DNA from 4 places in the Agrobacterium sp. GW821-FHT14E08 genome. Region 3 is predicted to be linked to each of the others. Evidence: predicted binding sites of a transcription regulator. Region 3 holds the regulator's gene; each other region holds the start of a gene.
The links. Region 3 encodes PhoB, which activates phosphate uptake and scavenging genes when phosphate is short. Its sites were predicted from a motif close to TGTCATNNANCTGTCAT; they were not measured.

Region 1 (7,716 bases), on a different contig from region 3:
ATTGTTATCGATCTGGCACCGCATTCCTTTGAATATCTGCGTGACGAGCATGCGCATGTGCGGCTGGGCTTTTCGCATCCGCTGATGGAAGAGTGGCTGAAGAAGGCCGGGCTTTCTCTGGAGCGCGCTGTCGATCTTCATTCTGAAAAAGCGTCCGATGAAGCACTGGATGTTACGATTTGGGTTGCCCGTGACCAGCGGCTGCTGATGGCAGACGATGTGGTGCAAGAGGCCGTTTTACTTGCTGCCGGGAGGGCATGATATGTTGAGGTCGGAAACCGCGCGCCAAAATGGCGATATCCGGTTATCTTTCGAATTTTTTCCGCCCAAGAATCCCGAGATGGAAACCCACCTCTGGGAAACGGTCGCAGAGCTTAAAAAATGGAATCCGGATTTCGTGTCCGTCACCTATGGCGCCGGTGGTTCCACCAAGGCGCCGACGCTGGATGCGGTGCGGCGGATGATCGGTGACAGCCATCTGTCGACCGCTGCGCATCTGACCTGCGTGGATGCCAGCCGTGACGACGTGCATCAGGTCATTGAAGAGTTTCGCAATGCCGGCGTTCGCCATTTCGTGGCGCTGCGTGGCGACCCCTCCACCGGCATCGGCACGGCCTACAAGCCGCATCCGGAAGGTTACGAGAACGCTGCGGCTCTGGTGAAGGGCCTGCGCGAGATCGGCGATTTCGAGATTTCCGTATCGGCCTATCCGGAGAAGCATCCGGAAAGTGCAAGCGAGGCTGTTGATATCGACATGCTGAAGCGCAAGGCGGACAATGGCGCGACCCGGGCGCTGACACAGTTCTTCTTCGATAACGACGTGTTCGAACGCTATATGGAGCGGGTGACGGCTGCGGGCATCACCATTCCGGTTGTTCCGGGCATCATGCCGATCCAGAACCTCACCCAGCTCAAGCGTTTCGCCGGCCGCTGCGGTACGAGTGTTCCCGGCTTCCTGGATGAGCGTTTCGAAGGCTATGACGATGACATTGAAGGGCGCGCCCGTGTGGCCGCTGAGGTCGCTGCCGAGCAGATCGCCGATCTGCAGCGGCGCGGTGTCAACGAATTCCATCTCTACACCATGAACCGCGCGCCGTTGGTCGATGCGGTGCTTGAAAATCTCGGTCTGGAGCGTCTGCGCCGCAGCGCAGCCTGATTTCACCCAGCAGATTACAGACATGAAAAAAGCGCAGGTCCCGTGGGGCCTGCGCTTTTTAAATTCGTGTCATCTACGGTTCTTAATTGCGTTTGGTCTTCACGTCTCGTTAGATGAAAAGCATCATCGCTACGAACAAAAACGCCAAACCGACTGCCAAGGCATTGAGAGATTTTGTAAGTCCCATGGGTGCCTCCTGTTGTTGACAGGTTCGATAATATGACCGTTTTGTGGCAGTTGAAAAGCGGTTTCTGTGATGCGGTGCAGCACGGTTTGCGGCGGGGTAAAAAAGTAATCTCTGCAAGCTATTGAAAATAAATATTTATTTTCCCATCACGCAGTGCTTCATATCTTTAAAAAAAGTAAATGACCGGGGTGTTATCCCCAGTCATCCGGTCGAGATTAACGATTTCGCCCTGATTCCGGCCGATAGATTAAGGGCCGGTATGGGACGTTAAGACAGGTTAAAGCGCCTGCAGAAGGGCAGTCGACGGCCAGCCATCCGCGGGGATGCCGAGGCGCTGCTGTTCCTTCTGGATGGCGACACGGGTGCCGGAGCCGAGGATGCCATCCACCTTGCCGACATTGTGGCCGCGCGCTTCGAGCTTGGTCTGAAGCTCCTTCATGGTCGCGTCATCGAAGCCGGGCTCTGGATTACCCTTGTTGTAGACGGGGGAGCCCATCAGGCGGGTGGCAAAATAGGCGGCGGAGGTCGTGTAGATGAACGACTGGTTCCATTCCAGATAGATGTTGAAATTCGGATAGGTGATGAAGGTCGGTCCCTTGCGTCCCTGCGGCATGATGAGGGCTGCGGGCAGGGCGGCAAAATTCCTGTTGCCGTCGCGCGGGGTGACGCCCAGTGCGAACCAGTCGCCGGCGGTGAGCGGACCGCCGAGGCCGGATTTTTCCCAGGGCAGGTTTTCCGGTACGGAGACTTCCTGGATCCAGGGCTCACCCTTCTTGAAGCCGAGATGCTGGATGAACTTTGCGGCGGTCAGGATCGCATCCGGCCCGCTGCTCTTGACGTTGATGTGGCCGTCGCCATCGCCATCGACGCCGAAAGCGATGATGTCCTTGGGCAGCATCTGTACCTGACCGATTTCACCGGCCCATGCGCCGGTATTGGCGGCGGGATCGAGATCGCCGTGCTGGACCATTTCGATCAGCGCCAGCAGCTGCGGGCGGAAGAGTTCCGGGCGGCGGCAATCATGCGACAGGGTCACCAGCGCGTTGCGGGTGTTGAAATCACCCTGAACGGCGCCGAAATCGGTTTCCATGGCCCAGAAGGCGGCGATGACGCCGGCCGGTACGCCGAATTCGTTTTCGGCACGGGCAAAGGTCGATGACAGTTCCTGAAGCTTCTTGCGGCCGATATCGAGACGGGCCTGGCTGACGGTGCGCTGGGAGAATTCCAGGAAGGTCTGGCGGAAGACGCCCTGGGCGCGGTCACGCGAAAGCACCTTGGGATCGATCTGCGCGCCGGCAAGTGCCTTCTGAATGGCGTCGGCTGGAATGCCCTTGGCCGCGGCATCTGCTTTCACGCCCTCGAGAAATGCGCCGAGATCACCGCCGCAGGCCACCTGCTTGGGATCCTCAGGCGAGGCAACGGGTGGCGTGGCGAAAGCCGAGCTGGAAGACAGAAGGGAGAGAGCGGCGGCAAAAAGGATGCTGCGCGACCGGAACGTGGGCATGGGAATTTCCTCAATAGGTTGCTGGCCCGCTTTACCCATATGTTTGCGACAAAAAAACGGACCGAGCGATCTGACGTTGCAGAACAACGCCGATTTTTCGAATGTGTTGCTTCTTGGCCGTGTTTATTTAGCGGAAGCGATCCATTTGCGCCAATTTTTCTCCGTGCCGGCAAAAACATTGATGTCTGTGGGGCCGTTGACGCCCGGCACGACACCGGTGGCCGTATATTGCCAGAAGGCCCATTGCCGGTCTTCGTAGATTTTTGCCGGATGGGCCGCGACGGAGCGCACCCAGAAATGGTAATTTTTGAACTGGCCGACGAGATTGTCGCGGTGGAAGTCAACCGAGGTATAGATGATCGGGCGCTTGCCGTAATGGGCCTCAAGGCGGTCGAGGAAACGCTGCATCTCGGCGCGAACGACATTCGGTGCCGGGCGTGTCTTGCAGGTTGGAGAGGAGGGGTTCCACTCCACGTCGAGAACCGGAGGCAGCGTGACGGCTTCCTTCGGCACGTTGCTGATGAACCAGTCGGCCTGCGCGTCCGCCGTCGAGCAGAAATAATAGAAATGATAGGGCGCGTGCAGGATGTCTGCCGCTGCGGCGTTGCGCCAATGGTCACCGAATTTGGGATCGATACGGTCGGACCCTTCCGTCGCCTTGATGAAGACGAAGGAGACCCCGGATTTGCGCACGGTGCGCCAATCGACATCGCCATTCCATTTGGAGACGTCGATGCCGTGCACCTCATGGCGGTGCGGGTTGTTCATGCCGAAATCCTGCGGGTCTGTATCGGCGAATTTCGGCTTGGAAACGGACGCGGTTTCAAGCAGGTCGTAGCTCGTGGACGTGCAGCCGCCGATCAACAGCAAAGCCGACAGTAGTGCCGATAAACGCAGCCGCATTGGAACCCTGATGAAAGTGTTGTTGCCCATCCCGCAACCGCAAAATGGCGCGGCGCATCTCCCGATTTACTCATAACATGGTAAACAAACTGATATGGCAAGGGGCAATGGCCCTTTTCGGCTCCGCAAGCCGCTGGTTTTGAAGCGATTTGGGCTTCTCTGGCTGCAAAGACAGCAAGGCGCTCGACATTCGGAGCCGCCTTGGCAGCGCCACGCCTGCTCTAACGGAGGTGCGGAAATTTCCTAGGAGAATCAGGCGTCGGCGAGGATGCGGCTGATTTTCGGCTGTGTTTCTGCGACCGGGAGCGTGATGACGGCCCGCCAGGCATAACCCCGGGCGATCTCTTCGAATTCGAGATTGCCGTCAAAGCGGCCGGCCATATTGGCGAGGACGTAGCGAAGATTGGCGCGGGGCGTGACGTGAAAACGGGTGAGCCATGCCTGCAACAGCGAGCGGAACCACTTCGGCAATTGTTCCTGCTGGCCGAAATCGACGATGTGCAGGGAACCGCCGGGCTTGAGCGCGGTAAGCGCCTGTTCAATCGCCTTTTCCCAATCCGGTATCATCGACAGCGCATAGGGGATCATGACGCGGTCGAAACCATCGGGCTCGCCGAATTCGGCGGCGCGGAAGGCGGTGGCGTCGGCCACGCGCAGAACGGGGCGTGCCGCCTTGCCGGCAAAATTCTCGGATGCGGTCAGCAGCATTTCCGAGGAAATATCGAGGCCGAACAGTCTCGCCTGCGGAAACTTGCGGCTGGCCAGAAGCAGGTTACGGCCGGTGCCGCAGCCAACTTCGAGCAATGTGCCGCCTTTCGGCACGTCCAGGCTCGAAATGGTTCGGTCACGGCCCAGAAGATAATATTTGCGGGTAATGTCGTAGATATGCCGCTGGTGGCGGTACATGCGGTCCATCAGGCCCGCATGGGCTTCATCTGCAAGGCTCACATTCTCGCCGACGGTTTTCATGCCATGGCCCTCTGATAGATATGGAAACCGCCATAGATGGCCGAGCGGTCCATGACGTTCAGCTCCTGGGAGCGCTTTTCGAGATAGACCCACTGGTTGCGGATATCGGCAGAAAGCCGGCCTTCGATGACACTCTTTTCGGCGGCTGTGCGGAAGATGACGCGCGCACCGGGAGCGGCGGTGCGGCTGATCTGCGACCACAATTCGTTGAGCTGCACATCCGTCATCCAGTCCTGCGCGTCGAGGAGGATATAGCGATCAACGGCGCTTGCCGGCTTCCTGGAAAGAAGCTCGGTATAGGTGGCGTGATGGACAGCGACGCGGGCGGTGTTGTTGCGGATCGTCTCGTAATATTCCGGCTTGAGATAGGCGGGCAGGGCGCCTTCATGCGGCTCCGGATATCGGCGTGCGAAGGCCTGCCAGGCGAAATAATTGTCGCTGAGCGGGAAGTTGCAGGCGAGCTTTTCCAGCCGCTCCTTGAGCACGGAGGCAACTGTGCCATCGTTCGAAAGGCTTGCCAGTTCGTCATATTGCCGGGGCGGAATGCCGAGACCGAAAAGCGAGCTTTTGCGCTTTGTCAGCCAGCGTACCACCGGCTTGTCGAACAGGGGCGCAACCTTGCTGTCGAAAAACTGGCGCTGTTCGGCAATCGAGCGGCTTTGGGCCATTTCCGTGAGCTTGACGCCGTGCAGGCGCGCCATCAGGTGGCCGGCGCCGATAAAACGGCCCAGCAGGCCGGTACGGTAGATGTTCCTGTCGAAGACCGCGATGCGGCGACGGCCGGACAGCGTGCGCTTCGACCAGTAGGCCTTGGTGGTGTCGTCGAGATGCTCGGCGATGAAGCGGTCATAGCCACGGCTGTTGCTGCGCGTATTGGCGCGTCCGAACTGGCGCACGACGTCCTGATGCGCGGGCAGGTGGCGGAAGGCGGCCAGCTTCAGCTTGTTGAGAGCGATGTGATGCGGGTTCAGATCCACCACATCGATGCTTGCCGGGTTGCGGGAGAGATAGGCCAGCATGTTGCAGCCACCCGAACCGATGGTGACGATGCGGTGGCCTTCGCCAAGCTCCATCGCTTCCATGTCGATTTCCGGGTCTTCCCAGATCTGCGGATAAACGAGGCCGGAAAAGAGAACGCCGAAGAATCGTTCGGAGAGACCGCTTTTCGAGAGTGCCTTGTGCTGGAGCAGTGCGGACTTCAGTTTCGTGTTTTTGCTGAAGCCGGTCTTGGGTGCCGCACTCGTCATATGTTCCACCTCTCAGTCGATTGAGAGGCGTCTACAGCCGTGACGCTACAGTTTGATGACAGGGGCTGTGGGCTGGGGCAAGGAATCGAAAAGACGATGGGAGCCAATCCGTGCCGCCCCGAGCCGGACAGCAAAGAAGAGTGGCTTCGTCAGATGGAAGGCGAGTGACACCAATCACGCGGACATCATCCTCGGGCTTGTCCCGATGATCTGCAGCGGATTGATTTTTCGACGTGCTTGGATCCTCGGGACAAGCCCGAGGATGACGAAAGAAAAGTGCCCGGCGTGTTTTCAGAAAAGCCGCTTCGCCTCAGGGTTCCGAGCATAGTCGGAGGCAATCACTTGCGCAGAACGTGCAGCATGCCCTTGCGCTTGGCGTCGTAATAATAACCGCGTGCATAAAGCCGAACCGCATTGTCGCGGTTGCTGTCGGCCACCAGCCATGCGCCACGCAGATATTTGACGGCATATTTGAGGTTCGTTTCGGCATCGAACAGGCCGGAAGCGGGGCCATCAAAACCCATGGAGCGGGCTGTGGCATGCTTGATCTGCATCAGGCCGAAGTGTCCGCCATTATAGGCGCCGGGATTGTACATGCTTTCACGCTGGACCACGCGGTGCACCAGATCTTCCGGCACATTATACATCACCGCATATTTCGAAATCAGCCCGCTCAGCTTTTCGCGTCCGGCAGGTGCCGATTTGAGGGGCGCCGTTACCGTTTCATTCTGCCGGATGGCGGCAAGGGCGGCGTTGGTGGGGCCGGCGGCATAAGCGAGAACCGTGCTGTCAGGTTTCGGCAGCGGAATGACCTTGCGTTCAGCCGTCAGCTCGGTGCCGATTGACGGTGTGCCGGGTGGTGGCGGCGCGGGTGGGAAGCTGCCCTTGACGGCGACGACCTGGGGCAGATCGGCGGCGGCGTTGTGGGCCGGCGTTTGCGCTGCGGCTCCGGCTGTCTCGATGGCGGCGGCTGCCGGTGTCGTGGCATGCGGTGCGAGAGCTGCGGCCGTGGTCGGCGCGGATGTCGTCACGGTCGCCTGCGCCATCTCTGCCGGTTGCTGTTGCGGCTGCATCTGGGCGGCGATTGCCGCCGCTGCGGCGATTTCAGAAGCCGGCGGCAGGGCCACGCGGCCGCCCTTGACGGCGACGGCGGTGGGAAGCGTAGCGGCTTGTGGAGCGGTTGCGGTGTCTGCCGTCTGTGTTGCCGGTACGGCGGGCGTCACGCCTGCTGCCGTGTCGGCCGTTATCGGCTGAGTCGATGCCTGTGCAGGAGTGGCAGTGGGGTTTACTGCCGCGATTTTCGGGCCATCCGGCCCTTCCTTGGCGGTATATTCGACACTTGTGCATCCAGCCAATGCCAGTGCGAGGCCCACGGTGGAAGACAGAAGAACTGCGCTTCTTCCGCGGAATTTGCCCGAATTTCGCATGTTGCCGCCTTCGTTATGCCTGTCTCTCGATACCCCCGCGTCAAGCGAAGCAGGCAGTGTCCCGTCGAGCCTTCATTAACCTATTGTAAGGATAGCGGCAAGCCGGGACGTGGCACCCCGGTTTTCAGGCGGTTTTTCAGGCCGCGATTCGCCTGTATCCGGCGCTGACGGCGCGGCCGGAAATGAAGTGGGTGCGGTATTTCGGCCGGATTTTTTTATTGCCGGACATGCGGCGCACCAGTGCCAGCGTGGAGCCGAAAAACAGCGCCTGCACCGCCAGAACGACAATGGCCATCACCAGGATTACGGCCTGCGCGGTGGCG
Region 2 (7,716 bases), on a different contig from region 3:
GCCTGTCGCTGGTGGGCCTCAATTTCGGCCTGCTGATCGGCCTTTTCTCCGGCCTCATCAGCTTTATCCCCTATATTGGTTCGATGGTCGGCCTCATCCTCGCCGTCGGCGTCGCCATCGTGCAGTTCTGGCCGGACTATATTTATGTCTTTCTGACGCTTGCCGTGTTCTTCTCCGGCCAGTTCATCGAGGGCAACATCCTCCAGCCGAAGCTCGTTGGCAAAAGCGTCGGCCTGCATCCGGTGTGGCTGATGTTTGCCCTGTTCGCCTTCGGCGCGCTTTTCGGCTTTGTCGGCCTTCTGGTTGCGGTGCCGGCCGCGGCGGCAGTCGGCGTGCTTGTCCGCTTCGCCTTGTCGCGGTATCTTGAAAGCGATCTTTACCACGGACACGCCGCCAACCTTCCGTGGGAGGCCAACCCTGCCTTGGAAGAAAGGGAAACGTCCTCCACCAAGGCGGACGGTCAGGGCTGACGATGACTGACCAGATCAAAACCGACAACGCCCGGTCGAAGGCCGAGCAGCTGCCGCTCGTATTTTCGCACCAGGCCGCCTCCGGCAGGGAAGACCTTCTCGTATCCGCTTCGCTCGAGGCTGCGGTCAGCCTCGTTGATGAATGGCCGAACTGGCCGTCGCCCGTGGTTGTGCTCGCCGGGCCGCCGGGTTCGGGGAAGTCGCACCTTGCCAATATCTGGAAAAACATCAGCGGCGCCGTGGAAATCCACCCGCAGGTCGGTGCGGATGCCGCGCGAGCGGCCGAGAGCGCACCGGTGCTTTTCGAAGATGCCGATCGCCGCGGTTTCGACGATACCGAACTCTTCCACGTCATCAACAGCGTGCGCCAGCACGGCAAGACGCTTTTGATGACCAGCCGACAATGGCCGGCCGCATGGCCGGTGACGCTGCCGGATCTGCGTTCGCGTCTCAAAGCCGTAACCGTGGTGGAGACCGGCGAGCCGGACGAGGGGCTTCTGGCACAGGTGCTGATGAAACTCTTCGCCGACCGTCAGCTTTACATGGATGACAAACTCATAGGTTACATCGTCAATAGAATGGAGCGTTCGCTCGATACGGCGCAGACGATCGTGGACCGGATCGACAGGCTGGCGCTCTCGCGTGGAACAAGGATTACCCGTCCGCTGGCGGCGGAAGTTCTCAACGCGATGGAAAGCGCAGCGGCGGGCGGGGGACTGGACGGCGATTGACTGTCACAGTTCCGTCGTCAAACTGTTATACGGGCAAGAAGGACGATCACGCGATGCAGCAGGATCACGGGACGGAATTAGGTCAGGGGATGGAACAGGGCATGGACGCAGTAGCGCAGGACAATTTGGACAAGGTTCAGCCGGTGATCGAGGGCGAGAACCTCTGGGACAGCCCCGCCCGTTTCATCAACCGCGAATTCTCCTGGCTCCAGTTCAACCGCCGTGTTCTTGAAGAAACGCTGAATACGGATCACCCGCTTCTGGAGCGGCTGCGTTTTCTCTCCATCTCCGCCGCCAATCTTGACGAGTTCTTTATGGTTCGCGTCGCCGGCCTTGAAGGGCAGGTGCGCCAGAAGATCACGGTCAAGACGCCCGATGGCAAGACGCCGGCCGAGCAGCTGGAAGACATTCTGAAGGAAATCGACAATCTGCAGATGGAGCAGCAGGCCTCGCTTGCCGTTCTGCAGCAATATCTCGCCAAGGAAGACATCTTCGTCGTGCGCCCTGCGGCACTTTCCGATGCGGATCGGACCTGGCTGGGCACCGAATTCGAGGAACGCATTTTCCCGGTGCTGACGCCGCTGTCCATCGACCCTGCGCACCCGTTCCCCTTCATTCCGAACCTCGGCTTCTCCATGGGCCTGCAGCTCGACAGCGTCAATGGCCGCGAGCCGATGACCGCGCTTCTGCGCCTGCCGCCGGCGCTCGACCGTTTCGTGCGTCTGCCGGATGACAGGAACGCCATCCGCTACATCACGCTTGAAGATGTGGTGGGCCTGTTCATTCACCGGCTTTATCCCGGCTATACGGTGCGTGGTTTCGGCACCTTCCGCATCATCCGCGACAGCGATATCGAAGTGGAGGAAGAGGCGGAAGATCTGGTCCGTTTCTTTGAAAGCGCCCTGAAGCGCCGCCGCCGCGGCTCCGTCATCCGCATCGAGACTGACAGCGAAATGCCGCAGTCGCTGCGCCAGTTCGTGGTGCATGAACTTGGCGTGCCGGATAATCGCGTCGCCGTTCTGCCCGGCCTTCTCGCGCTCAACACCATTTCGGAAATCGTGCGCGCGCCGCGCGACGACCTGAAATTCGAACCCTACAACGCCCGTTTCCCCGAGCGTGTGCGCGAACATGCCGGCGATTGCCTTGCCGCCATTCGCGAAAAGGACATGGTGGTTCACCACCCCTATGAAAGCTTCGACGTGGTCGTGCAGTTCCTGCTGCAAGCCGCACGCGACCCCGAAGTGCTCGCCATCAAGCAGACGCTCTATCGCACCTCCAATGACAGCCCGATCGTTCGCGCGCTGATCGATGCGGCCGAAGCGGGTAAATCCGTCACCGCGCTTGTCGAGCTGAAGGCACGTTTCGATGAAGAAGCCAATATCCGCTGGGCGCGCGACCTGGAGCGGGCCGGCGTGCAGGTGGTGTTTGGCTTCATCGAACTGAAGACCCATGCCAAGATGTCGATGGTGGTGCGCCGCGAGGACGGCAAACTCCGGACCTATTGCCACCTCGGCACCGGCAACTATCACCCGATCACGGCCAAGATTTACACCGACCTTTCCTTCTTCACCTGCAACCCGAAGATCGCCCACGACATGGCGAATATCTTCAACTTCATCACGGGTTATGGTGAGCCGGAAGAGGGCATGAAGCTTGCCATTTCGCCCTATACGCTGCGCTCGCGCATCGTGAAGCACATCAATGAAGAGATCGAACACGCCAAGCGCGGTGCGCCGGCGGCGATCTGGATGAAGATGAATTCGCTGGTCGACCCTGAAATCATCGATTCCCTTTACCGCGCCAGCGCGGCTGGCGTCGAGATCGATCTCGTCGTGCGCGGCATCTGCTGCCTGCGCCCGCAGGTGGCGGGACTGTCGGACAATATCCGCGTCAAATCGATCGTCGGCCGCTTCCTCGAACACAGCCGCATCTTCTGCTTCGGCAATGGTTTCGGCCTGCCTTCCGACAAGGCGCTGGTCTATATCGGCTCGGCCGACATGATGCCGCGTAACCTCGACCGCCGTGTCGAAACCTTGGTGCCGCTCACCAACCCCACCGTGCACGAGCAGGTTCTTTCACAGATTATGCTGGGCAATCTCATTGACAACCAGCAGAGCTACGAGATACTTGCGGACGGAACGTCGAGGCGCATCGAGGTGCGTAAAGGCGAAGAACCGTTCAACGCGCAGCACTATTTCATGACCAATCCCAGCCTTTCCGGACGTGGTGAAGCCTTGAAATCCAGTGCGCCCAAATTGATTGCCGGGTTGATTTCGTCCCGCAAGAAACAGGCTGAATGACTCGATCAGAAGCACAGGGGCGGCTGACCGGCCTTGCCCCCGTTTCCGTCATAGATATTGGTTCGAACTCCGTTCGTCTCGTCGTATATGAAGGCCTCTCCCGCGCGCCCGCCGTGCTGTTCAACGAAAAGGTCCTTTGCGGTCTTGGCAAGGGGCTGGCGCTGACGGGCCGCATGCATGAGGAAGGTGTTGGCCGGGCATTGATGGCCCTGCGGCGCTTCCATGCGCTTTCCGAACAGGCGCAGGCGCAGCAGCTCTACGTGCTGGCGACGGCGGCGGCGCGTGAAGCGGAAAACGGTCCGGATTTCATCCGCGAAGCCGAAGCGATCCTTGGTTGCGAGATCGAGGTGCTGTCAGGCGAGAAGGAAGCGCTTTATTCCGCCTATGGCGTTATCAGCGGTTTCCACGAGCCGGATGGTATTGCCGGCGACCTGGGCGGTGGTTCGCTTGAACTCATCGACATCAGGGGCAAAAGCTGCGGCGAGGGCATCACCCTGCCGCTCGGCGGCCTGCGACTGTCGGAGCAATCGGACGGCTCACTGGAAAAAGCCGCGACCATTGCCAGAAAACACGTCAAATCCTTCGCAAAACTTCTGGCGGCCGGCGAGGGGCGTACCTTTTATGCCGTGGGCGGCACATGGCGAAATATCGCCAAGCTGCACATGGAAATCACCGGCTATCCGCTGCACATGATGCAGGGTTACGAATTACCGCTGGAAGAAATGCTGAATTTTCTGGAAGAGGTTATCGTCTCCAGGGACAGCAAGGACCCGGCCTGGCAGGCGGTCTCCAAGAACCGCCGTTCGCTGCTGCCCTTCGGCGCCATCGCCATGCGCGAAGTTCTGAAGGTCATGAAACCGGCAAAGATCGCCTTCTCGGCGCAGGGCGTACGCGAAGGTTATCTCTATTCGCTCCTGACTGAGACCGAGCGGGATTCCGATCCGCTGCTGGTCACGGCCGACGAACTTGCCATTCTGCGCGCCCGTTCGCCTGAACATGCGCGTGAACTGGCGGACTGGAGCGGCCGCACCTTTCCGGTCTTCGGCATTGAAGAGACGGAAGAGGAAAGCCGTTACCGGCAGGCGGCCTGCCTTCTGGCCGATATCAGCTGGCGCGCCCATCCGGACTATCGTGGCCTGCAGGCATTGAACATCATCGCCCATTCCTCCTTCGTGGCGATCACCCATCCGGGCCGCGCCTATATCGCGCTTGCCAATTATTACCGTTTCGAGGGGCTGAACGATAACGGCACCACCCAACCGCTCGCCGCCATGGCGGGCGATCGCCTGCTGGAGCTGGGGAAGCTTCTCGGCGGCCTGCTGCGCGTCGTCTACCTCTTCTCGGCCTCGATGCCTGGCGTCGTCGACCACCTTAAATTCCGCAAATCCACCAATCCGGATGTGGATCTGGAATTCGTCGTACCGCACGACTATTGCGATTTCGCTGGTGAGCGTCTGGACGGACGTTTGCAGCAGCTTGCGAAGCTGACGGGCAAGCGATTGGCGTTCGTATTTGAGTAGCGAACGGATGTCAGCTTTCCGTAAATCAATGTAATGAATTGATCACGGCTATCGTGACAAGAGAATTCAATATTATACTCAATCAACAAGGGCTTCTAACCAGTTAGTTTTGCGATGACGCAAGAAAATTCCCCAGTTGTGCGGCGTATGGTGGCACTCATCAAGATCGTGTGGGTGGTGTCGATTATCGTTGCAGCAACCACCGTGGGAGCTTTGATTGGCTGGGAGCATCATGGATTTGTTGGAGCGTTAGTTCTTGGATTCGTCGGCTTCATTATTGGCGGCTTCCTAAGTTCGCCTTCTCTGCTTTTGCAACTGATAACTTAATGTTTCGCCAACCCGAGCCGCTTCGCATCAAGTTGTTTTCAACGCTTTCCGTCAGAACCGGTGCTGCGGCGTACGCTATGACCAGCGCTCGCAAAAGGCTTCTATATCGCTCGACTGAAAGTCGGAAAGCCGCGCCATGATCGTTTCGAATGGCCATTCCCACCACGCGATTGATGCAAGCTTTTCCGCGATGGATCGCGAAAATCGTTCGCGAATGATCTTCGCGGGAACGCCGCCGACGATGGTGTAGGGCAGCACATCTTTGGTGACGACCGCGCCCGCGGCGAGCACTGCCCCGTCTCCAACAGTGACACCCGGCAAGACGATAACCCCGTGACCGATCCAGACATCGTGACCGATGACGGCGCGGTCCTCCCTGCGCCGGTCGAAAAAGGCGTCATCGCGCACGGCATCCGCAGAATAATATTCAGGGCAATAGCTGAAACGGTGCATGGATGGCCGGTCCATCGGATGGTTCGGAGCGCCTATCCTGACCCCTGCGGCGATGGCGCAGAATTTTCCGGTCGTTGCATCGCCCACCATGCAACGGGGGCCAAGATAGGAGTAATTGCCGAGTTCGGCATTGTGCAGGGAGGTGTCAGCCAGAATTTCGCAGCATTCGCCGACGCTTGAATTTCTTATGCTCGCCGTCGCATGGATGACGGTCTCAGCGATTTTCGGGCGCTTGATCTGTGCGGTCGAATCCATTCCAGCCTCCGGATTTGCGCCTGCTTAACCGGTGATGATGAAGGTGCTGTGACGTGGAGTGGTCAAAGGAGTCCGGCCGGGCCGGGCATCCTTTCTAAAACGCAGATCACGCGCGATACCGCGTGACGCGAAATCCTGTCTTCACGCGGAATGTATCACTTGCCGGGGACACCCGCCGTGGCAAGCGTTTTCTTCCAGTAGTGGTCGGATATGTTTTGCGCGTTCCGAATGATGTGGCCGGCGATTTCGGGGTCTCCGCCCTCGAAGGTTTTCGGGTCGGCGCCGCATAACATCAGGAAGAGCTGCTGATGGGCGACGGCGGCAAAATAGTCGTGGGGCGGCGGCTGCATGTCTGAATCCAAGGCCCGGAATGCCTCAGTGACCTCTTTGCTGGCGCGTTCGAGCGCTGCGTGAATGGTGGCCATCATCGCTGCCTCCGTGCGCTCCAATATGGCCTGTACCTGCCGTTCCGCCGGTGTCAGGACCGGGCAACTCTCACTCATCGAATATCTCTCCTGTCGGTGCAACCATTCCACCGGGCGATATTATCGCAAGGATTGTGTCTGCTTTGCGGGAAAGATTGAAATCGTGGTCCTGAAACGCAACACGCTGGCTGACCACCGTGCCGCGATGCGTGGATCGAAACGGCAATGGGCTGGCACTGCTTTGCAAACGGCTCAGCCGTGCCCGAGCGCCTTGCGGATGCAGGCGCTGAGATAGGCATATTGCAACGGCGTTATCGTCGCCATGGCTTCCGTGCGGCTGGCAAGCCTGTCCTGATAGCCGACCGGAATATCGAACTGGCTGAAGGTGAAATCCCAGCGAATATCCTCGATGATATTGTAAAAATGGTCCGCGCCGCTGACGGCGGTTTTGGCGAGTTCGCCACCGAAAATATCCTGAATCACCAGCGCTGTGACGCCGCCCTGTCCCCGGGCGGGATTTTCGCGCGACCAGAGGGTGCTGGTCTCGCCCGACCAGCTTTTCCTTAAGGCATAATAGAGTCGTTCGGCATGGTCCTGCATGTGGGTCTTCCCTGTTTCGGAACCGCGTTCCGGGTCAGGCATGGTCAGAGGAGAAACGGAGCGCCGCGCAGCCTGAGAAGGCTGTGGGACGCTCCGACCGTTGAATTCGCACCAGGTGCGGACGGTACCGGAATGGATTCCGGCACCTTTTTTACTTCGCGTCGAGCAGGTCCTTGACCTCAAGCAGGACGAACTCGTTGTCATCGGCCTTGTCCAGCGCACGGCCGGCGGAGAAGGGCAGGTTGTTGTCGTTGCCGACGATGATATGCGTGGCGTCAACGCGATCGACATTCTCGATGGTGACGAAAGGCATGTCGTAGAAACCGTTGCTGCCGCCCTGACGCTTCTTGTTATCAGGATCGGAGATTTTCAGCAGATCGATATAGCCGATCTTGCGCGCGGCCTTGCCGACATTGGCGTCATTGAACTCGATCTTGTAGATGCGCTTGACCTTGGAGGGCACGGCAAAGCAGTTTGCTTCCGGCTTCTTCGGGTCGGCGCAGGCCTTGTCGGCGGTGCCGGCGCCATTGTCACGCTCGATGACCAGCGCCGTGCTGTCGTCCAGCATATTGAAGTCGCCGATGGCTTCGCCGCCTTGGGCCAAGGGGTAAAGCCAGGTGCGGCCGGTCCATTCC
Region 3 (7,716 bases):
GGAGCTGATCCACGAGTTGCGCACCAATTACACGATCGTCATCGTCACCCACTCCATGCAGCAGGCGGCGCGTGTTTCCCAGCGCACGGCCATGTTCCATCTTGGTCATCTTGTTGAGGAAAACGAAACGGACAAGATGTTCACCAATCCGGATGACCAGCGCACGCAGGATTACATCATGGGCCGTTTCGGCTGATCCCGGCCGGCGCTTTATCGAAACCGAACAAGACTGGTGCCTCTGCCGTGCCCGCTTCCGGGTCCGCGCATGCAGGCCAAGCCGGAGGACTAGACCGTGACACAGACAACGACCCATTCGCATATCCTGTCGGCCTATGACGACGAATTGAAGTTTCTGACGCGCCGTATCGCCGAAATGGGCGGTCTTGCCGAGCAGATGTGCGGCGATGCCGTGCGCGCGCTTGTCAATTCCGATGCCGCACTCGCGCAGAAGGTCATTTCCGACGATACAATTCTCGACCACGCCGAACGCGAAATCGGCGACAAAGCCATCGTCACCATCGCCAGGCGTCAGCCGATGGCGGCAGACCTTCGCGAGATCATCGGCACCCTGCGTATCGCCGCAGATCTCGAACGCGTCGGCGATCTCGGCAAGAACACGGCCAAGCGCGTCATCGCGGTTGCCGGAACCGGCGTGCCGCGCAAGCTCGCGCGCGGTATCGAGCATCTATCGGAACTGGCGCTGGTGCAGCTCAAGGAAGTCCTCGACGTCTATTCCACGCGTTCCGCCGAGAAGGCCAATGCCATTCGCGAGCGCGATGAGGAAATCGACGCCATGTACACGTCGCTCTTCCGTGAGCTTCTGACCTACATGATGGAAGATCCGCGCAACATCACCACCTGCACGCATCTCCTGTTCTGCGCCAAGAACATCGAGCGTATCGGCGACCATGCCACGAATATCGCTGAAACGATCTACTACATGACCACCGGCAGCCAGCCGGAGGGCGAACGTCCGAAGGACGACAGTTCCAACACTCTCGGTTCGGTGACCGAGTAACAGACAGGCAGAAGCTTGCGGAGTTCAGTATATGGTGCCCAAGATTGCAGTTGTGGAAGACGAGGAAGCGCTGAGCGTCCTGCTTCGTTACAATCTCGAGGCTGAGGGATACGACGTCGACACGATACCCCGTGGCGATGAGGCGGAAATCAGGCTGCAGGAGCGTATTCCGGATCTTCTCATCCTGGACTGGATGCTGCCCGGCGTATCCGGTATCGAACTCTGCCGTCGTTTGAGAATGCGGCCGGAAACCGAGCGCCTGCCCATCATCATGCTGACGGCGCGCGGTGAGGAAAGCGAGCGGGTTCGTGGTCTTGCCACCGGCGCCGATGACTATGTCGTCAAGCCGTTCTCGACCCCGGAACTCATGGCCCGCGTCAAGGCCATGCTGCGCCGGGCCCGTCCCGAGGTTCTCTCGTCGGTGCTGAAATGTGGTGATATCGAACTGGATCGCGAGACTCATCGCGTTCACCGCAAAAGCCGCGAAGTGCGCCTCGGCCCGACGGAATTCCGCCTGCTTGAGTTTTTGATGACATCGCCGGGCAGGGTCTTCTCCCGTTCACAATTGCTGGATGGCGTCTGGGGTCACGATATCTATGTCGATGAGCGCACCGTCGACGTGCATGTCGGACGCCTGCGCAAGGCCCTGAATTTCTCCCATATGCAGGATGTCATCCGCACCGTGCGTGGTGCCGGATATTCGATGGAAGCCTGAGCGGAACTGAAACCTGTAGTTTCATTCGGATTACGCAGAAATCAGAAGGCCCGAAACCGGAATGGTGTCGGGCCTTTCGATTTTGAACTTTCCGCAAACAGGGCGCCCTCGTCCTTTTTAGAAGGGCGGCAGATGGTCCGTTGAAGTCCGGATTAAGTGGTGAAACCTGACATGCATGAAAAAGGACGCGGCATGCCGCGGACGAATTCAGAGCATTTGCAGCAAGGGCGCGTTGCAGCTGTAAGTTCGCAGAGCGCGCAAGAGCAAGGATTGGCAACGCTTCTTGAACAAAACGTGCTCCAAGTCGGAACCACCTTGGGTTTTGCCATAAAAAAACGGGCCCGAAGGCCCGTAGTTTTTGAGTGCTGATAACGTGCCGCAACACTCAAGCCTTGCGGCGCTCGCTTACCGGCTGATAGGCGAGCTTCGCATGGAACTTGCAATAGGGCGAGGATTCCAGCGCTTCACAACCGCAGAAATGGAAGTCGTCCTTCAGCGGATCGCCAACCGGCCACTTGCAGGTGCGCTCGGTCAGTTCCGTCAGCGTCAGGCGACGGGAAATCGGCGTGACAACGTTTTTGGAAGGAACGTAATCGAGAACCTGTGCGGTCTCGATGTCAATCTCCTCATGCAGCGCCGTTGCCGCGTTCGAACGGGTGAGAACCCGCGCCGGGGCTGCGTTGACGCGGCCTGCGAAAGTCGTCGTGCGCGGGGCAGGTGCAGCGGTGCGCTTGGGCGCGGAACGCGCCGAAGTGACCGGACCGCCAGCCTTGACGCGTCCCGGCAGGTTGAGACGATGGACCTTGCCGATTACGGCATTGCGGCTGACACCGCCCAGCTGCGCTGCAATCTGGCTGGCGCTAAGCCCCTCGGACCACAATTTCTTGAGTTTTTCGACTCGCTCGTCTGTCCAGTTCATGCCGCTTCTCCGCTTGTCGCGTGTATTTTCGGCAGAATCCTTCTCCGTCTCGCGGGCGTGCCGCAAGCGTGGTTTCCGCCGGATTTTTGGTGACTAGTTCCGCCGCAATGCAGTCTAGTAATTAGCGATTAACCTAGTGCCACGCAGACTCCGTGGCAAGAGTCGGGGGAATCATCTGGAATCGATTTTCCGGTTTTCCCCAACTTGCTGGCGAGTTGAGTCTGAAAGGCAACACCTTGGGGCTCGCCGGCCGCCACCTACTAGGGCTTGAGAAGCCCGGGAAACGCGGACTTTTGTTGACATCGGCAAACGAAGTGACAATAGTGCCCCTGCCGCCGCGAGGCGGCATTTTTGATTTTCAGGCGAGGGATAACCCTTGAAGCCTATTGACAACCGTTGACAGCGCATCTGCGCAAGGAGTGATACAGCCATGGCCGAAGCCGCCGCGCCATTGTTTGATACGTTTTCCAGAGCCCCCCTGCGCTTTGAGCGCGGTGAGGGCGTCTGGCTGTTCACGGAAAGCGGCGAACGATATCTCGATTTTGCGGCCGGTGTCGCCGTCAACTCGCTGGGCCATGCCCATCCGCACCTTGTGGATGCGATCAAGACGCAGGCCGAGAAGGTCTGGCACGTCTCGAACCTCTATGAAGTGCCGGGACAGGAAAAACTCGCCAGGCGCCTGACGGAAGCGACTTTCGCAGACAAGGTGTTCTTCACCAATTCCGGCGCGGAAGCACTGGAATGTGCAATCAAGACCGCGCGCCGTTATCACTATTCGAAGGGGCATCCGGAAAAGTTCCGTATCGTGACCTTCGAAGGCGCGTTCCATGGCCGCACGCTTGCGACGATCGCCGCCGGCGGCCAGCAGAAATATCTCGAAGGTTTCGGTCCCAAGGTCGAAGGTTTCGATCAGGTGCCGTTCGGCGATGTCGATGCCCTGAAGGCAGCCATCACGGCCGAGACGGCCGCACTTCTGATCGAGCCCATCCAGGGCGAGGGCGGTATCCGCGCGCCCAGCAAGGAATTCCTGCAACTCCTGCGTAGCCTGTGCGACGAGCACGGCCTGCTCCTGATTTTCGATGAGGTCCAGACGGGCGTCGGCCGCACGGGCAAGCTCTTTGCCTATGAGCAGACCGGTGTTGCGCCCGATATCATGGCAGTCGCCAAGGGTATTGGCGGCGGTTTCCCGCTTGGCGCATGCCTTGCAACGGCGGATGCCGCTTCCGGCATGACGGCGGGCGTACACGGCACCACCTATGGCGGCAATCCGCTGGCCATGGCGGTCGGCAATGCCGTGCTGGATGTCGTTCTAGCCGACGGTTTTCTCGAAAAGGTCCGTGATGTCGCGTTGGTTTTCCGCCAGGGCCTCGCTTCGCTCAAGGATCGTTATCCTGACGTGATCGAGGAAATTCGTGGCGAAGGCCTGCTTCTGGGCATCAAGGCGAAGGTTCCTTCGGGCGATCTGCTGCAGGCCATGCGCGCCGAACATCTGCTTGGCGTGCCTGCGGGCGACAATGTCATCCGCCTTCTGCCGCCGCTCGTCACCACGGCGGAAGAGGCCCGCGAGGGTCTTGCGCGTGTCGATGCGGCCGCCGCCTCCCTGACAGCGAAACAGGCGAAAATCGCCTGAGTAAATCAAGGGCGGGCCTCTGTTCAGGGGCTCGCAAGCATGGGACAGATCAGCATGGTTTCACCAAAACATTTTCTGGACCTCTCGGCCGTCGGGTCGGAGGACTTGCGGACAATTCTTGATGATGCGCGCACGCGCAAGATTGCCACCAAAACCGGCACGGCGGCAAAGCCGCTCGCCGGCAAGATGCTGGCGATGATCTTCGAAAAGCCGTCCACCCGCACCCGCGTCTCCTTCGATGTCGGCATGCGCCAGCTCGGCGGCGAGACCCTTTTCCTGTCGGGCACGGAAATGCAGCTCGGCCGCGCCGAAACAATTGGCGATACGGCCAAGGTTTTGTCGCGTTATGTCGACGCCATCATGATCCGCACGACAGATCATTCGCGCCTGCTCGAGCTTGCCGAACACGCCACCGTGCCGGTCATCAACGGTCTGACGGACGACACCCATCCCTGCCAGATCATGGCGGATATATTGACGTTCGAGGAACATCGCGGCCCGGTCAAGGGCAAGACCATAGCCTGGACGGGCGACGGCAACAATGTGCTGCATTCCTTCGTGGAAGGCTCCGCCCGTTTTGGCTATCGCATGGCGATGGCGGTGCCGATGGGGTCCGAACCGCATGACAAGTTCCTGAACTGGGCGCGCAACAATGGCGGCGAGATCGCGCTGTACCACGATGCCGACAAGGCAGTGGCGGGAGCGGATTGCGTCGTTACCGATACCTGGGTGTCGATGAACCAGGAGCACAAGGCGCGCGGCCACAATATTTTCCAGCCCTATCAGGTCAATGAAGCCCTGATGGCGAAAGCCGATAAAGATGCGGTGTTCATGCATTGCCTGCCGGCACATCGCGGTGAGGAAGTGACGGATGGCGTGATCGATGGCCCGCAATCGGTGGTCTTCGATGAGGCGGAAAACCGGTTGCACGCGCAGAAGTCCATCATCGCGTGGTGCATGGGCGTCATCTGACGGCTTTTACCCTTCCAGCCCGGCGGGTCAGGAAGGGTTCTTGAACTTGGCCGCGCACGTTACCATCTGTGGGACTTCGAACAGGCTCGTCGGTTTTTCGCTGGCGGGCCACAATCACGATTTGCACGATTTTCCCCGGAGGCGGTTTCGCTTCCCGGATCTCTGTGCGACAAGCGGAAAAAGCACATTTAAAAAGCCGGACTTTTGGACGGTAGCGGCGCAACGGCTGCGCCAGGGAGTTATGATATGGCAGATGTAACGGTTGAACTGGACGATCTCGATTTTGCTGGCGACGACAAGGTCGTACCCTTTCAGGTCGAAGGTCTGGATGTGCGCGGCCGCGCCGTGCAGGTCGGCCCGCTGTTGAATGCCATTCTCGAAAGGCATGATTATCCTGCCGTGGTCGCCCGCCTTCTCGCGGAAGCGACGGTGCTGACGGCGCTGATCGGCACCTCCCTGAAATTCTCCGGCAAGCTGACCGTTCAGACCAAGGGCGATGGCCCGGTCGATCTTCTCGTGGCGGATTTCACCGCGCCAGAAAGCATGCGCGCCTATGCCCGCTTCGATGAGGAGCGGCTGGCAGAGGCGATTGCGGCGGGAGCGACATCTCCCGAACAATTGCTCGGCACCGGTATTCTGGCCTTCACCATCGATCAGGGCGCGGGAATGCAGCCCTATCAGGGTATCGTGCCACTGGACGGCTCGTCGCTGGAGGAAATTGCCGGGGTTTATTTCCGTCAGTCCGAACAGCTTCCAACCCGCGTGCGCCTCGGTGTCGCCGAGTTCTTCGACCGTGACGGCGAAGGCAAGCCGCGCCACGGCTGGCGTGCAGGCGGCGTGATTGCCCAATTCCTGCCCCAGGCGCCCGAGCGCCTCCGTCTGCGCGATCTCCATGGAGGTGACGGTGACGAGGGTGGTTCCGAAGTGGCGGAAGACGATGCCTGGACCGAGGCGGTAACGCTGCTGAACACGGTGGATACCGATGAGCTGACCGACCCGCAGGTGCCGGTGGAGCGCCTGCTTTACAGGCTTTTCCATGAGAATGGCGTGCGCATCTATGATCCGCAGGTCATTTTCGACCGCTGCAGCTGCTCGCGGGAAAAGATCAAGGGCGTTCTCTCCGGCTTCACAGCCGAGGAGATCGAGGCGAGTGAGGAAGACGGCGCGATTGCCGTGACCTGCGAGTTCTGCTCCACGACCTATCGCTACGATGTCAGCGAGTTTGAAAACGCCTGAAGCGGTTTGACTGGCGAGGCTGCGCTTTTGAATGCGCAGCTTCGCGCGGATGCGCCTGCTTCAGTTCAGAACCCGCAACAGGCCAGGTGAATCAAGCGAAAACGCGGGTATGGTGACATTGAACACCTCGCCCTTGTCCGTTTCCATTTCATAATGGCCGAACATCAGGCCGGACGGCGTATCCAGCGGGCAGCCGGATGAGTATTCGTAGCTGTCGCCGGGGTTCAGCTGTGGCTGCTCGCCGACGACGCCGGGGCCGTAAACCTCGTCCACCTGTCCATTCTGGTCGGTGATGTGCCAGTAGCGGTTGACGAGCGTTACCGGAATATCAGAATTGTTCGAGATCACGACTTTATAGCCCCAGACGTAACGGTCGTCATCCGGGTCGGATTGTTCCTCGAGATAATACGGATCAACCGTAACCTCGATATCCCTTGTCAGAGCACGATACATACGCGCCACACCTCGATCTTATGCCTGCTGCCAATATCCTACACTATAGGCTCTGGCTATCGTCAAGAAAATGAATGACTTGACGGGCAGGGGGCATCTCCTGTTGCGCTGTTTTCCACCGTTAGGGATAACGATAAAGGTAAATATTGGTTGCGTCCCACCGGCTTTTGCCAGGATGGCGGAACCGGTTACGCACCATGGCCCGACGGTGAAGGCGGGCCATGGCGATGGTGTGGGTTTGATTTTCAGGCGGAAACAGCCGCCAGTCCCTTTGCCAGATCTTCCAGCAGATCGTCCGTATCCTCGATGCCGCAGGAAAGCCGCAGGGTGCCGCCGGAAATGCCGAGTTCCGCACGTGCCTCATCGGTCAGGTTCTTGTGCGTTGTCGTGCCCGGGTGGGTGATGAGGCTCTTGGCATCGCCCAGATTGTTGGAAATCTTCACGATTTCCAGCGCGTTCTGCAGCGCGAATGCCGCTTCCTTGCCGCCCTTCAGCTCGAAAGCCACCAGCGTCGAACCGCCGGACATCTGCCGGGCGATGATGTCGGCCTGCGGGTGATCGGCGCGGCCGGGATAGATGACCTTGGCGACCTTGCCGCTATCGGCGAGAAAATCAGCGATTTTGCCGGCATTGGCCGTCTGCTGCTTGACGCGCAGCGGCAGGGTTTCGATGCCCTTCAGAAGCGTCCAGGCGTTGAACGGCGACATGGCCGGGCCGGTGTGACGGAAATAGTCCTGCAACTCTTCCTCGATCCACTTCTTGTCGGAAAGGAT
Region 4 (7,716 bases), on a different contig from region 3:
TTCTACCGTTATATTTACTGGCGGGTGGGAAAACGCTGGCACTGGCAAAAACGCATGCGCATGAGCGATGCGGAACTCTCCGCCGTCCTCAAGGACCCGAAGAACAGCGTCACGGTTCTTTACATGAACGGCGCGCCTGCCGGTTTCTTCGAGCTGAACAAGGCGAACGACGAGGTGACCGAGCTTTCCTATTTCGGGCTTCTCGAAGAGGCGATCGGCGCGGGTGTCGGCAAGTGGTTCCTGTTGCAGGCGCTTTACGCCGCCTGGCAGGACAACCCCAAACGCGTGACGGTGACAACCAACACGCTTGATCATCCGCGTGCGCTTCAGCTTTACCAGATGATGGGTTTTTCGCCTGTCGGCACCTATGAGGCCTGGGTGGAGCCGCTTTCCGATACCGAGCTTCTGGAAATCTCGCTGCGCAATTGAGGTTTTGGCCTATACAAACGCCTCCTCATTCCTGTGCCTGTCACAGGAATGAGAGTGGAGAGACGCTACAATCAGGCCTTATCAATGATCAGGTGGGTGGCCCCCTCGCCCGATACCGTCTCCGTGCAGCGATAACCGAGCGCAGGTAAATCCAGCCCTTCGAACAGATGTTCGCCCTTTCCAAGGAAAACCGGCGCAAGCGCCAGATGCAATTCGTCGATCATGCCCCCGGCCATATATTGCCGGATGGTGGAAACGCCGCCGCCGATGCGGACATCCTTGCCGTCAGCGGCGGTGAGCGCCATGTCCAGAGCGGCCTCGATGCCCTTGGTGACGAAATGGAAAACCGTGCCGCCTTTCATGGTGAAGGATGGGCGCTCATGGTGCGTCAACACGTAAACCGGAACGTGATAGGGCGGCTCATCGCCCCACCAGCCCTTCCAGTTATCATCCGGCCAGGCGCCGCGGATAGGGCCGAACATGTTGCGCCCCAAAATCCAGGCGCCGATATTTTCGAAACTTTTCTCGGAGAATTTCTCATCCGTGCCGGTCGAACCGCCCTCCTTGCCGAACATGCGGTGAAAGGTGCGGGTCTTGAACGCCCATTGATGCAGCTCTTCGCCGTTCACGCCCAGCGGGTTCTGCAGGCTCTGGTCCGGCCCGGCACCATATCCGTCAAGTGAGATCGCGAAATTGCGAACGACGACCTTCGGCATGGCACTTTCCTCCATCATTCAGGAGGCCGGATCGCCAGCGCCGGCAATCTGCCTCAGATTTCTCTTTCCAGATTGACCGCTGTCGGAATTTGTCCGCCAGCAGCGCCCTTGTCTTCCGTAACAGTGTTCAGGAGATGATCGGCGATCAGCTCCGCCTGGAATTTACCAAGCTCGTAGCAATAGGTGATCTCGCGCTTTTCCGCCGACCAGTAGACATCGGGGCGGCCGCAGGACTTTGCCGTCAGCTTGACGTCGCCCTTGAGGCCATAACCGCCGAAACTGCGGCTGATGAGATCGAGAACCTTCGATTCCTTGACCATAATGGCATAGGGTTCAAGTTCAGGGTCACGCGGCGGCACATAGCTGACGGAAAATCTGGAAGGTGTCTGGCTGCGGTGGGGCGCCAAAAAATTCTCCCAGGCCGAAGCGACGCCGGGATAGGCGGCGGCGCATTTGCCGAATTCGGCATTGTCCAGCCCCATCATGGCGGCAAGATCGCCATAACCGTCCTTGTCACGGCCGACCATCAGGCAGGCCATGTTGCGGTCGCGGCTTCTGTCAGGCACCAGCGCGGAAAAGACCGGTGCTTCGTGATCGGGCAAGGTCTCCGCCTCGCGCGCCAGATACCAGCTGTCGGTGGCGTTGACGAGCGCGGTATCGAGCCATTCCTCATTGGCCTGGAGGATGAGAGTGCCCGCCAGCTGATCGGCAGGAGCCTGGACGCTGCCAGTATCCGCGGTTCCGAAATCCGAGATTAGCATGCGCGCACCCTCGTGGTAGAGCGAGAAGATTGCGTTGCCGATAACGAAATTGACCGCCTGCTGCAGCTGCTCGTCGGACAGGCCGTCGAGACCGGAGGCGACCTGCGCGTTCGCCGCAATCGGAGCCGTCAACGAAACGAAAGCCAGCGGAACGGCGGCCAGAAAACGACGGAACATAAAATCAGACCTTCCGGGATCGAGGAGCGTCACTGATTCCCGATGCTAACGAAACACGCAATGGGCTGGTTGCATCACCCCTCAAGAATCGGGTGGATAGTGTCCTGTTTCGAGATCATAGCTGCAAAGAAGCAACGCCGATCCGAACCGGAAGGACCCCACCATGACCGATCTCGTTTTTACAGCAATGCCGGCTAAGGATGCCGAAGCTTTCCGGGCGGGCGCTGCCGACGCCTATGGCAACCCGCCGGAGAAGGCCGTTTCCCCGGGCGGCATGCCGTGCCGTCATTGCCTCTCGCAGATCAATCAGGGTGAAGGCATGCTGATCCTCGCCTACCGGCCCTTTCCCTCGCTCCAACCCTATGCCGAAACGGGTCCGATCTTTCTTCACGCTGAGCCCTGTGAGCGATATCCCCAGACGGATGCCGTTCCCCCGATGCTCGATAGCCCGGATTATATCGTTCGCGGATATGGCAGCGACGACCGGATCGTCTACGGCACCGGCGCCGTGACGGCGACAGGCGATATTGTCTCACGCGCCGAACATCTCCTGAGCCGCACCGATATCGCCTATGTACATGTGCGCTCTGCCCGGAACAATTGTTACCAGTGCCGTATCGATACAGCATAATCGCAAGATTACCTGCAATTTTAACTGATGAACTAAACGGGCTTCAAGCTTTATGCGTCATGGTTGGGGCATCGGAAACAAATTGATTTGAGCAGCAAAATGGCAAACAACCTCAACATAGTGACCCGCGCCGCACCCCGGAGCAAGACCAGGATTTTTGCGACCGTGCATTACTTCAGCCAGTCGACCCGAGGCCGCGTGCTGGACCTGTCGGCCACCGGCATGGCGCTCGAACTGGACGGACCTTTCGCGGCCGCCAAGGGTAGCCGGGTCAAGGTGCAAAGCGAGGATCTGGGCTTCATCGAGGGCGAGGTGCAATGGCAGCATCAAAACCGCCTCGGCCTGCAGCTGAAGCTTTCCACCAATACGCTGGCGCAGCTCTCCTCCTATTTCCGCTTCTTCCATGAAGAAGTGAAGCCGACGCTCGCGCGTTAAGCCACTGGTTTTCGAAATCGGAATGCGCCGAGCGAACGCAGCGCATTCCCTTGCGATGGCGCATGCGGCGCAGTCGTGACAAAAAATTTATCAAACGGTTGAAAACAGGCCTCTCCGTCACCGGCCTGTCATTTTGATGATGGACTCCTCGGCGATTGCTTCTACCTTGTCGTCTTCCATGACAGAGCAAGCTTCATCCGAAGGAGTTCCCATGTCGTCGCTTCTCGCTCTCCACCCCATCAGCCGCCGTTCGCTTCTCAGCGGCATTGCCGCCTCCTCAGCGCTGGTGATGCTGCACCCGTTTGCCGCGCGCGCGGCCGCCAATCAGGCGCATCTGCGCATCATGGAAACGACTGACATCCATGTTCACGTCTTTCCCTATGACTATTATGCCGACAAGCCGAACGACACGATGGGGCTGGCGCGCACCGCCTCGATCATCGGCACCATTCGTGCCGAAGCCGGAAATTCGATGCTGGTGGATAATGGCGACTTCCTGCAGGGCAATCCGCTCGGCGACTATATCGCCTATGAGCGGGGCATGAAGGCCGGCGACAAGCATCCCGTCATCAACGCCATGAACGTGCTCGGCTACGACTGCGGCACGCTCGGCAACCACGAATTCAACTACGGCCTCGATTATATGTCGAACACGCTGGCGGGAGCGGGCTTCCCTTACGTCTGCGCCAACCTCACCAAGGGCCAGCTTGCTTCCGATCCGAAGAACGACGAGCTGTTCTTCAAGCCCTATGTCATTCTGGAGAAGCAGATCCGCGATGGCGCGGGCGTCACCAGCCCGGTCAAGGTCGGCATCATCGGCTTCGTGCCGCCGCAGATCATGATGTGGGATTCCAAGAACCTCGAGGGCAAGGCGCAGACGCGCGATATCGTCGAGGCGGCGAAAGCCTGGGTGCCGGTCATGAAGGAAGAAGGCGCCGATATCGTCATCGCGCTGTCCCATTCCGGCATCGACGGCAAGGGCCAGACCGAGCGCATGGAAAATGCCTCTCTCTATCTGGCGGGCGTCGAAGGCATCGACGCGATCTTCACCGGCCACCAGCATCTGGTCTTCCCCGGTCCGAAGACCTGGGACGGCATCGAGGGCGTTGATGCCGTCAAGGGCACCTTGCAGGGCAAGCCTGCCGTGATGGCGGGTTTCTGGGGTTCGCATATGGGCCTGATCGACCTGCTGCTCGAAAAGGACGGCAAGAGCTGGAAGATCGTCGATTTCACCTCCGAAGCCCGGCCGATCTATCACCGCGATGAAAACCGCAAGGTCGTTGCCGATTTTACCGACAAGCCGGAGGTCATCGCCGCCGCCAAGGCCGATCACGAAGCCGCCCTCGCTTATGTGCGCCGCCCGGTGGGCAAGACGTCCGCCCCGCTCTATTCCTATTTCGCACTGGTGGCCGATGATCCTTCCGTGCAGATCGTCTCCAATGCCCAGACGTGGTACATCAAGGACATGCTGAAGGAAGGGCAATATAAGGACCTGCCCGTGCTTTCGGCAGCGGCGCCCTTCAAGTCCGGCGGTCGCGGCGGTGCAGACTATTATACCGATGTCCCCGCCGGTGACATTGCCATCAAGAATGTCGCCGACCTCTATCTTTACCCCAACACCGTGCAGGCGGTGCTGATCAACGGCGCGCAGGTCAAGAACTGGCTGGAAATGTCGGCGGGCATGTTCAACACTGTCGAGGCTGGCGCCAAGGATGCGCCGCTGCTCAATGCGGATTTCCCGTCCTATAATTTCGATGTCATCGACGGTGTCACCTATCAGATCGACATTTCCAAACCGGCGAAATTCGACAAGGACGGCAAGGCGGTCAATCCGAACAGCAACCGCATCGTCAACCTGCAATTTGAAGGCAAGCCGATCGATCCCGAGCAGAAATTCGTGGTGGCGACCAATAATTACCGGGCGAGCGGCGGCGGCAAATTCCCTGATATTGCCGCCGACAAGGTGATCTTCGTGGCTCCCGACACCAACCGCGACGTGATCGTGCGCTATATCATCGATCAGGGCACCATCAATCCGTCTGCTGATGCCAACTGGTCCTTCGCGCCGGTTGCCAATACCTCGGCAATCTTCGAAACCGGCCCGAAAGGCCGCCACTATGCGGCCGATATCAAGGGCGCGAAGATCGAGGATGCCGGTGAAGGCGCGGAAGGTTTCGCGAAATTCCGTCTGGTTCTCTAGGGATTGCAGCCCTCCCGGCGGGAATGCGCCGGGAGGGCGAACTTGTCCACGACGCCTCCATCCAACTCGACGTCATCCTCGGGCTTGACCTGAGGATCCATTGACTGCGGCGGTGTGTGGGTCCCCTGGTCAAGCCCGAGGATGACGTTGAGCTTGATGAAAGCCTGTCAGCCACATCGCTGACTATTCCTCAATCACGGCCAACCACAGCGCGTAGCAGCAGCGGCAGTTCCGCCGGTGGTTTCTGCTCGATGCGCCGATAGTCGCTGCCGTCGCGGTTGCGGCGGATCAGCCGCAGGCCGACCATGTCACGCCGAAGCATCGCGGCATCCCGAAAGAGATGCAGACCATCCAGAAAGCCGCTGAATTCGCGTTCGGAGAAACTGCGGCCGGCCGGGATTTTCGCCCAGAAATACCAGAGGCATAGTTCCTGCTGGGATCGGCGGGCGGGCCATTGCATCAACCGGCCGTCGCCATCGAAAATCCGCGCGGTCTTCAGCACCCTGCCCTCATTGGCGGTGGGCATTGTCTCCGCTCGTGTCTGCGGTAACGGAGGCCCGCTTTCGGCGGATGGCGTGCGTGACGCACGCAGATGCTGGAAATTGCGGAACCCGGCAGCGCGGCTCAGAAGATTGAGCATCTCCACATGGCTTGGCTGGCGGTCCAGCCGGCCGATCTGTTCGCGGAGCGATTTGGCAAAGGTCGATACGTCGGCAATATCAATGGAAAGGATCGAACGTGGCATGACTTACCCTCAAGTGCCATTCCGAAACGGTGTCGCTGATCGCCGGCTTCCGACAAGGCACGGGATAAGTGCTGTCAATCTTTCCAAATGCAGGTTTAGCTTCCCTTGCGGGACGGCGATGCCTCGGTGAACTGCTGACCGTGGGTTAGGTATAGGCAGGCCGGTCGCTTGCGTCAATTGGTGTTGCCTGGGGCTTGGTGCCGAGATTGCTGCCTTTTTTCTTCTCCCCGTTGGGGAGAAGGTGGCCCGAATAGTCGGATGAGGGGGCAAGCTCTCGGTTTATTACGAACGTTGCCCCCTCATCCCGCTGCCGCGGACTTCTCCCCCTCGGGGAGAAGAAACACGCGGCACCTTCTCAGCCAAAAAGCATTTGTCGCGGTTTCAAATAATTTCACTCTGCGGCGACAGAAATATTCCTCTGCTTGCTTCCGGCAACTATCCTGTTGAAATCCTTCTGGTTCGGGCAGGCCGACAGACGCTGCTGGAATGCCGTGGCCAGCCACTGGCCGGCCGGGCCGGCGGGTGAATCGACACGGCGGAGCGCAAAGAGCGGGTACTCGCCCTGCTCATAGGCCTCGAGGTCCAGCGCCTTCAGGCTGCCATTGGTCAGATCGTTGCGGACGATCGATGCGGGCAGACCGCCCCAGCCGAGACCGCCCTTGATGAGCTGATATTTCGTGGCGATGTCGCTCACCCTCCAGGTCTTGTAGGACAGAACGTTGAAATCACGTCCCTTGGTCAGCCCCGACGCGTCGGTGACGACGAGTTGCACCTCCTCGCGGACATCGCCAAGGACCAGCGGCCGTTCGATCTGCGCCAGCGGGTGATCCGAAGCCACGACCGGCAGCATGAAGGAATGCCCGACCTTTTCGACGACCAGTTCGTCATCCTGGCGCAGCAGCGCGCCGCCGATGCCGATGCCGGCCTTGCGGGAAAGCACCATGTCCATGACCATGCCCAGCTCGCCGACATTGAGGCTGAGGGTGACAGTGGGGAATTCCTTGCGAAAATCCCGCAGCACGGCCACCATGGCCTCCGCCGGCACCATGGTACTGATGGCGACGGAAAGTTCCGCCTCAAGCCCCTGCTTCAGCCCCTTGGCGCGCGCGCGCATTTCCTGCAGGCCGGCGACGATGCGCCTTGCATCCTCAAGCATGGCGCGGCCTTCATCGGTCAGCCGCGGCTGGCGAACGCCATTGCGCTCGAACAGGGTGACTTCCAGTTGCGCCTCAAGATTGGCGATAGTGTAGCTGACCACCGACTGGGCACGATTGAGCGTCCGCGACGCGGCGGAAAAACTGCCGGTCTCAGCCACCGTCAAAAACACCTGCAATTGGTCGAGCGTCGGGTTCGCGTCCATGTTCCATCCATTTCATCGATAGATGGCTTCCACATTATCACAGTTTTCTTGATGGCAGCAATTCCTCATATAGGGGGCAATGGAAGGGCGTCGTGCTCTCCCGCCCTCCCAAGGCGCCCGTCAATTCATCGCATATTGCAAGGAAAGACCATGTCCAACATTCTGCTCATCACCTCCAGCCCGCGTGGCGAGGAATCGGTCTCCAACAAGTTTTCCGGCGAACTCGCCAGCAAGCTGAAGGCCAAATCGGCTTCCAACACCC

Region 1: the regulator PhoB is predicted to act here: its motif matches at 6,011-6,027, upstream of AC1ROR_RS08055 (BtaA family protein).
Region 2: the regulator PhoB is predicted to act here: its motif matches at 6,094-6,110, upstream of AC1ROR_RS02905 (DapH/DapD/GlmU-related protein).
Region 4: the regulator PhoB is predicted to act here: its motif matches at 3,265-3,281, upstream of AC1ROR_RS03180 (bifunctional 2',3'-cyclic-nucleotide 2'-phosphodiesterase/3'-nucleotidase).

The regions. Positions count from the first base shown of each region.
Region 1 covers NZ_JBXAPJ010000001.1:1,611,484-1,619,199, reverse strand. Annotated here, with positions in the region: gene AC1ROR_RS08080 (ArsR/SmtB family transcription factor) at 1-261, shown strand, start outside; gene metF (methylenetetrahydrofolate reductase [NAD(P)H]) at 263-1,156, shown strand; gene AC1ROR_RS08070 (lytic murein transglycosylase) at 1,621-2,847, opposite strand; gene AC1ROR_RS08065 (glycoside hydrolase family 25 protein) at 2,971-3,750, opposite strand; gene AC1ROR_RS08060 (class I SAM-dependent methyltransferase) at 4,003-4,719, opposite strand; gene AC1ROR_RS08055 (BtaA family protein) at 4,716-5,966, opposite strand; gene AC1ROR_RS08050 (transglycosylase SLT domain-containing protein) at 6,305-7,393, opposite strand; gene AC1ROR_RS08045 (LysE family translocator) at 7,530-7,716, opposite strand, start outside.
Region 2 covers NZ_JBXAPJ010000001.1:587,829-595,544, forward strand. Annotated here, with positions in the region: gene AC1ROR_RS02885 (AI-2E family transporter) at 1-470, shown strand, start outside; gene hdaA (DnaA regulatory inactivator HdaA) at 473-1,201, shown strand; gene AC1ROR_RS02895 (RNA degradosome polyphosphate kinase) at 1,255-3,501, shown strand; gene ppx (exopolyphosphatase) at 3,498-5,021, shown strand; gene AC1ROR_RS02905 (DapH/DapD/GlmU-related protein) at 5,424-6,056, opposite strand; gene AC1ROR_RS02910 (hypothetical protein) at 6,212-6,559, opposite strand; gene AC1ROR_RS02915 (YunG family protein) at 6,734-7,081, opposite strand; gene AC1ROR_RS02920 (esterase-like activity of phytase family protein) at 7,233-7,716, opposite strand, start outside.
Region 3 covers NZ_JBXAPJ010000002.1:464,273-471,988, reverse strand. Annotated here, with positions in the region: gene pstB (phosphate ABC transporter ATP-binding protein PstB) at 1-196, shown strand, start outside; gene phoU (phosphate signaling complex protein PhoU) at 293-1,018, shown strand; gene phoB (phosphate regulon transcriptional regulator PhoB) at 1,050-1,733, shown strand; gene AC1ROR_RS11000 (GcrA family cell cycle regulator) at 2,119-2,652, opposite strand; gene AC1ROR_RS10995 (aspartate aminotransferase family protein) at 3,083-4,282, shown strand; gene argF (ornithine carbamoyltransferase) at 4,337-5,254, shown strand; gene AC1ROR_RS10985 (Hsp33 family molecular chaperone) at 5,501-6,490, shown strand; gene apaG (Co2+/Mg2+ efflux facilitator ApaG/CorD) at 6,551-6,943, opposite strand; gene AC1ROR_RS10975 (O-succinylhomoserine sulfhydrylase) at 7,189-7,716, opposite strand, start outside.
Region 4 covers NZ_JBXAPJ010000001.1:649,898-657,613, reverse strand. Annotated here, with positions in the region: gene sseA (3-mercaptopyruvate sulfurtransferase) at 1-429, shown strand, start outside; gene AC1ROR_RS03200 (dihydrofolate reductase family protein) at 501-1,145, opposite strand; gene AC1ROR_RS03195 (DUF4344 domain-containing metallopeptidase) at 1,199-2,083, opposite strand; gene AC1ROR_RS03190 (DUF1203 domain-containing protein) at 2,247-2,714, shown strand; gene AC1ROR_RS03185 (PilZ domain-containing protein) at 2,814-3,149, shown strand; gene AC1ROR_RS03180 (bifunctional 2',3'-cyclic-nucleotide 2'-phosphodiesterase/3'-nucleotidase) at 3,361-5,349, shown strand; gene AC1ROR_RS03175 (DUF2087 domain-containing protein) at 5,540-6,094, opposite strand; gene AC1ROR_RS03170 (LysR family transcriptional regulator) at 6,486-7,454, opposite strand; gene AC1ROR_RS03165 (FMN-dependent NADH-azoreductase) at 7,605-7,716, shown strand, end outside.